2 linked regions of the Planctellipticum variicoloris genome follow. The protein of the gene in region 1 interacts with the protein of each later gene in a pairwise test. Links are inferred from orthologs where the notes say so. Each region holds a gene or a part of one and is shown on either strand. Other genes may lie near its edges.

Evidence for each region.
Region 2: the proteins of SH412_RS06390 (region 1) and gyrA interact in binary tests that used the Escherichia coli proteins (3 or more experiments, as listed by UniProt). The link is inferred for Planctellipticum variicoloris from one-to-one orthologs.

The regions. Positions count from the first base shown.
Region 1 is NZ_CP130886.1:1,618,413-1,621,707, reverse strand. Bases 221-3,295 are described here. They hold SH412_RS06390 (DNA gyrase subunit B), read right to left. Parts: upstream 2,972-3,295; coding sequence 470-2,971; downstream 221-469. Other genes in these bases: SH412_RS06385 (DUF721 domain-containing protein), read right to left, coding at 3,052-3,295. Also shown: SH412_RS06395 (hypothetical protein), read right to left, coding at 1-199. UniProt on the Escherichia coli protein: DNA gyrase negatively supercoils closed circular double-stranded DNA in an ATP-dependent manner to maintain chromosomes in an underwound state.
Region 2 is NZ_CP130886.1:4,047,654-4,051,232, forward strand. The notes cover bases 156-3,514. They hold gyrA (DNA gyrase subunit A), read right to left. Parts: upstream 3,152-3,514; coding sequence 356-3,151; downstream 156-355. In the rest of the region: SH412_RS15720 (hypothetical protein), read right to left, coding at 1-104. UniProt on the Escherichia coli protein: A type II topoisomerase that negatively supercoils closed circular double-stranded (ds) DNA in an ATP-dependent manner to maintain chromosomes in an underwound state.

The sequences.
Region 1 (3,295 bases):
GTCGCGGGTAGACGTTCATCGGCAGGACGAAGACCACGCGGTTGCAGGCTTCGCAGGGAAACTGCTGAAACCGCGACTCGCGCAGGCCGGCGACTCGCGCCCCGCATTCGCAGACGAACTGATACGGCTCTCGATCCGAACCGCCCCTGGCAGTCGAACGCTGAAACAGCCCGGAAGCCTTGTTGAGCCAGCTCGCCATCGAATCCCCGGTCTCCGGGATGCACGCCGCCTGAACACGGATGCAACGATCGTTGCCGCCCCGGCAGATCGTCGGGGCCAGGTTCAGTCTATGGCGCGTGCGGTCCGGGAATCCAGCGGAAACGAAGATCGGTGGTCAGGAGGCGATGGCGCAAATGTCGAATGACAAAGACGCGATGTCGGAAACGAGACAGGCTCCCTTCGGCCGCATTGCGATCTTGAAGCGATCTTGCGGCGGGCGGGAGCCTGCACTGCCTGCATGGCGACTCCGTCAGACGTCCAGATCTTTGACGTCGAGCGCGTGTTTCTCGATAAACTCCCGGCGGGGTTCGACCTGGTCGCCCATCAGGACGCGGAACATTTCGTCGGCCGCCGAGGCGTCTTCCATCGTCACCTGCAGCAGGGTCCGCTGCTGGGGGTGCATGCTGGTGTCCCACAGTTCCTCGGCGTCCATTTCGCCGAGACCTTTGAAGCGGGTGACTTTCATGCCCCGTTCGCCGAGGGCGCGGAGCTGAATCAGCAGCTCGCGGAAGCTGGTGAGCTTGACCGTGTGGTCCTCCTGAACGATGCGGAACGGATAGACCGTTTCGCCGTCTTTGGCGCCGGGCGGGTAGAGATCGGCCAGTCCGATGCCGTAGCCCTTCAGATCGCGCAGGACGTCGTTGATCGAGCGGATTTCGTAGAGATCGACCACCTGCAGCAGGCTCTCGGCGGGGGTTGCGACTTCGGCCCCCTCGACGGGGGGCTGCGCGGCCGCGTTGGCGGCTGCGACGTCGAGTTCGTGTCCGCGGCGGGCTTCTTCGGCCTGGATGAACTGCTCGACTTCGCTTTTGGTGAAGAACCAGTGCTCAGCCCGGCCCAGGAAGACGCGGTACTGCGGAAGCTGGGTGCTCCCCTCGGGAATCCGGGCGGACATGTGCCGGAGGGTGATGCCGCGCCGTTCGAGGACTTCCATCGGCTCTTCCAGCCGGGTCATCAGCTTGACGATGGTCCGGAGAACGTCACCGGTGAGCTCGTCGCCATCCTGGCAGATAACGGTGCTGCCGTTGAGTCCGAGTTCGATCAGTTCCGCCATCATGCTTTCGTGCGTCTGCACGTAACGGGTCTTGCTGCGCTGGACCACTTTGTAGAGGGGGGGCTGGGCGATGTAGACGCAGCCGTGCTCGACCAGGGCCCGCATGTGGCGGAAGAGGAACGTCAGCAGCAGGGTGCGGATGTGGCTGCCGTCGATGTCGGCGTCGGTCATCAGGATGATCTTGCCGTACCGCCGCTTGGTGATGTCTTCGAGTTCGGCCATCGGGGGGATGCCGATAGCTTTGAAGATGTTGGAGATTTCGGCGTTGTCGAGAATCTTGACGAGCTGAGCCTTTTCGACGTTCAGAATCTTGCCGCGGAGGGGCAGAATCGCCTGCGTGTTCGAATCCCGGCCGCTGTCGGCGGAGCCGCCGGCCGAATCGCCTTCCACCAGAAAGACTTCGGTGATGTCGAGTTCCCGGCTGCGGCAGTCGCGGAGTTTTTCGGGGAGTCCGCCGGAGGTCAGCGCTCCCTTGCGGCGGACCATTTCGCGGGACTTGCGGGCGGCTTCGCGGGCCTCGGCGGCCATTGCGCCCTTCTGGCAGATCTTCTTGGCGATGGCGGGCTTCTCTTCGAAGAACTTGTTCAGCGCTTCGCCCGCGACGCTGTTGACGATCCCTTCGACTTCGCTGTTGCCGAGCTTGAACTTGGTCTGGCCTTCGAACTGCGGGTCGGGAACGCGGACGGTGATCACGGCGACGAGCCCTTCGCGGAAGTCGTCGCCGCCGGGGGCGATGTTCTCGTCGAAGATCTTTTCCCGTTTGCCGTAGGCGTTGACGGTCCGCGTCAGGGCAGCGCGGAACCCCGACAGGTGCGTGCCGCCGCCGGCGTTGTTGACGTTGTTGGCGAACGAGCGGACGTTCTCCGAAAAACCGTCGTTGTGCTGGACAGCGATGTCGACGAAGACCCCCTCCAGCTCGCCCGTGATGCGGATGATCGGTTCGTAGAGTGCGGACTCAGTCCGGTTGAGGTACTTGACGAACTCGACGATCCCGTCGGGATAGTAGAAATCGTCCTTCTGGCCGCTGCGTTCGTCTTCGATGGCGATGCGGACGCCTGCACTCAGGAAGGCGAGTTCCTGGGCGCGTTTGGCCAGCGTCTCGTAGACGTATTTCGTGTCGGAGAAGATCTCCGGGTCGGCCTTGAAGGTGATTTTCGTACCGGTGGCGTCGCTCTTGCCGAGCTTTTTCAGGTCCGAGACGACCTTGCCGCGCACGAAGTCCATGCTCCAGACGTGGCCTTCGCGGCGGACTTCGGCTTCGAGCCATTCGGCGAGGGCGTTGACCGCCTTGATGCCGACGCCGTGCAGGCCGCCGGTGCCGAGCTTGTAGCCCCCTTCGCGGTCGAATTTTCCGCCGGCGTGAATATTGGTGAAGACCACTTCCAGGGCAGACTTGTTGCCCTTGTCGGGCATGACGCCGACAGGGATGCCGCGACCGTCGTCCTGGACGGTGACGCTGCCGTCGGCGTGGATCTTGACCGAGATCTGTTTAGCGTAGCCGGCGACGCATTCGTCGATCGAGTTATCGATCAGTTCGTAGACGAGGTGGTGCAGCCCGAGCGTCCCGGTATCGCCGATGTACATGGCGGGACGATGGCGGATGCCGTCGATCCCTTCGAGGACGCGGAGATCCTTTTCGCTGTAATCGCTGCCGGGGACAACGGGTTCACTGCCGGGAGTTTCGGTCGTCTCTGACAAAATCGAGGCTCCTGTCACAAAGGTCCGCGGAGGGTTCTCGCGGAGATTCAATCAGGCGGTCGCGTCGCCGGTTCCCTGGATCAGCGACCAGCCAACTGGAATTTCAAACTGCGAATCTGCAGCCGCGGATACTGAGCCTGGAGCTTTCCGGCCAGATCGGCGGCATGAAAGGAAGCGAGCTGGCTGAGAAGGGCAGCGCTGCCGACGGACACGTGCAGCACCCCTTTCTGAATTTTGAGCGGCTTCGCCAGGGAAGCCCATTCCGGTTCCGCCACGGCTTCCCAGGCCCGTTGCAGGTCGTCGTGCCCCTGCTTGCGGGCGAAT
Region 2 (3,579 bases), 2.4 Mb from region 1 along the record:
CGTTCGTCGGCCAGTTCATCGAGGATGATCGCCGCCATCGCGTCCTGGCTTGCCGGCGGGAGCTTCTGCAACTCGGCGAGAGCCTGCTCAAGCAAGCGCGTCATCGGACCTCTCCGGGAATCGATTGGAACCGGCGGCCGTTTCTCGGCGAACGAGTCGCAGTTCTTCCGTCCAGATTAACGATGTCCGCAGAGAACTGGGAAGTTTTCTTTCCTGCGAATCCATTGCGGCCCGCTGTCGCCGTCGCTCGCGAAGCAAAGAGCCCTCCCGGCCGGATGACTGGGAAGGCTCTCGTGGTTCTTCGCGGATGAGCGCAGACAGGAATGTCTGTGCCACCATAGAGGTTTCCGGCGGACTATTCGGCGTCCGCTTCGGGTTCGGCCGCGGGAGGAATGGCGTCTGGCGGCCGGACGGTGTCGGTTTCTTTCGCGACGTCGGACTCCAAGGCTGCCGCGTCTGACAGCTCGACGACTTCCGCCGGAATGCGGGCCACAGAGACGAGTTTGTCGTCTTCGTCGAGACGCATGACCCGGACCCCCTGCGTGTTGCGGCCGATCTCGTTGATCTCGACCACGCGGATGCGCTGAATCTTGCCGGCCGACGTCACCAGCAGCACTTCGTCCCCGTCGGTGACGGCGAGGACCTTGACCGCCAGGCCGTTGCGGTCGGTCGTCTTGATGTCGCGGATTCCCTTGCCGCCGCGACGCTGGCGGCGGTAGCTCTTGTTGCCGTCGGCGGCTTCGTCGCCGTCTTCTGCGGCCTCTTCCTCGGGCAGTTCGGCGTCGACCTCGGCTTCGACGTCCGCGTCGGCGACGGCCTCGTCGGCGGGGGGGACATCGGCGAGTTCTTCCAGACCGAAGGGAGTCCGTTTGCCGTAGCCGTTTTCGCAGACGGTCAACAGACTCATGTCGGCTTCGACGACGACCATGCCGATCACGATGTCGCCGGACTTCAGCCGGATGCCGCGGACGCCGGCCGTATTCCGGCCCATGGCGCGGGCGTCGGATTCATTGAAGCGGATCGCCATGCCGCTGGCCGTCGACAGCAGAACGTCCTGGCGGGGCGAGACGATGCGGGCTTCGACCAGTTCGTCGCCGTCGCGGAGGTTGATGGCGATGATGCCCCCCTTGAGGGGCCGGCTGTAGGCCGACAGGGCCGTCTTCTTCACCACGCCCTTGCGGGTGGCCATGATCAGGAAACGTTCGTCGTCGAACTCGCGGACGGCGACGCAGTTGACGACGGTCTCGGCCTCCTGGAGCTGGAGCAGGTTGACGATCGCCCGCCCCTTGGCGATGCGGCTCTGGACGGGAATGTCGTAGACCTTGCGCCAGAGGACGCGGCCGCGGTCGGTGAAGAACAGCAGCCAGGCGTGCGTGCTGGCGACGAAGAGGTGCCGGATGGCGTCTTCTTCATCGGTCTTCGCGCCGGTGATCCCCTTGCCGCCGCGATTCTGAGACTGGTAAACCGTCAGCGGCATCCGTTTGACGTAGCCGCGTTGGGAGAGCGTGACGACCATCGGCTCTTCGGCGATGAGGGCTTCGGGGTCGTAGTCGCCCAGTTCTTCGTCGGTGATCTCCGTCCGGCGCTTGTTGCCGTAGCGGTCCTGCAGGGCCTGCGTCTCCTCGCGGACGACGGCCCGGAGATTGGCTTCGTCGGAGAGGAGCCGGAGGTATTCGGCGATCTCGGTCAGCAGCTTCTCGTGCTCGTCGCGAAGCTTTTCGCGTTCGAGGTTGGCGAGCGAGCCGAGCTGCATCGAGACGATGGCTTCGGCCTGGTTGGCGGAGATGTTGTAGTTCTCGCGCTCGCCATATTCTTCGAGGAACATCCGGAACCCGTTGTCGCCGAGGGCGCGGGCGATCAGCGGGCCGGGAATCTCGATTTTCTGCAGCCGTTCGCGGGCCTCGGCCCGGCTGGGGGACTGACGGATGGTGGCGATCACCTGGTCGAGGTCGATCTGGGCGATCAGCAGACCTTCGACCGTGTGCTTGCGCTTGCGGGCTTCGCCGAGCAGGAACTCGGTCCGCCGCCGGGTCACGTTGATCCGATGGCGGATGAATTCGGTCAGCATCTCCTTGATCTTGAGCGTCACAGGCCGGTTGCCGACGAGGGCCAGCAGGATCATGCTGAACGTCGTCTGCAGCGACGAGAACTGGTAGAGCTGGTTGAGGACCACGTCGCGGTCGGCATCGCGCTTCAGGACGATGTGGAGACGAACCTGCCACGGCGGGAGCGTCCGGTCGGTCAGGTCGATGACGCGGGCGATTCCCTTGACCTTGTCGTCCCGGACGAGCTGTTCGAGCTTTTCCCGGATCCGGTCGCGAGTTTCCATGTAGGGAATCTCGTTGACCTCAATGATCTCGGTGTTCTTCTCCGTGATGAAGCGGGTCTTCGCGCGGAGAGTGATGGTCGACCGGCCCGTCATGTAGCCGGTTTTGATGCCGTACCGGCCGCAGATCACGCCGCCGGTCGGAAAGTCGGGGCCGGGCATGACTTCGACGATTTCGTCGACGGTCGCCTCGGGGTTGTCGATCAGCAGCTTGATGGCCTCGCAGACTTCGGCGAGGTTGTGAGGGGGAATGCTGGTCGCCATGCCGACGGCGATGCCGCTGGAGCCGTTGACGAGGAGGTTCGGAAACCGCGACGGCAGCACGACCGGCTCGCGATTGCGCTGGTCGTAGCTGAGGACGTAGTCGACGGTATCGCGTTTGAGGTCGTCGAGCATCTCGGCGGCGACTGCGGAGAGGCGGGCTTCGGTGTATCGCATGGCCGCGGGGGGGAGGCCGGCGAGCGAACCGAAGTTCCCCTGCTTATCGACGAGGACTTCACGCATGTTCCAGTTCTGGGCCATGCGGACGAGGGTGGGATAGACGGAGCCTTCGCCGTGCGGGTGGTAGTTACCGCTGGTATCGCCGCAGATCTTGGCGCATTTGACGCGGCCGGAGGCGGGACCGAGGTTGAGGTCGTTCATGGCGACGAGGATGCGTCGCTGGGAGGGCTTGAGGCCGTCGCGTGCGTCGGGGAGCGCGCGGCTGATGATCACGCTCATCGCGTAGGTGACGTAGCTGGTCCGCATCTCGTCCTGAATGGGGATCTGGAGAATGCGTTCCGTGGGATTTTCCTGCGGCGTCTGTCCTGCGTCACCGGTCGACAATCGAGATCTCCTTCCAGTCAGCGGCGGGAGTGATCCGCGAACCATCGGTCCGCGGAGATCGCTGGCGGCCCGCTCCAGGGCCTGCGATTCGGCCGGCCCCCTCAGAGCCCGCCAACCGCCACTTGCAAGTCCAGTCGCGACAGCGGTTTGCGACGACAGTCGCCAAGCTGACTCGACGCAGCGATTGTACCGGTTTTTGTGGCGTATCTCAATGCAGCGACGGCGTTTCCAGTGCGGCTGAAAACGTCGTCAGGACCGTGTCGGAGACCAACGTCCCGGCGGTGGCCACGGGGTGGAACTTGCGGGGGTGCTGGCGATGCGGAATCGTGCGGTCTACGATGCTGAGCGGGGATGGCTGCGCGTGGACCAGCGGGCGGCAGCCATGCCCTCGAAGGCCGAGGGAGCAACGTCGTCGCCGGGAGCAGGAA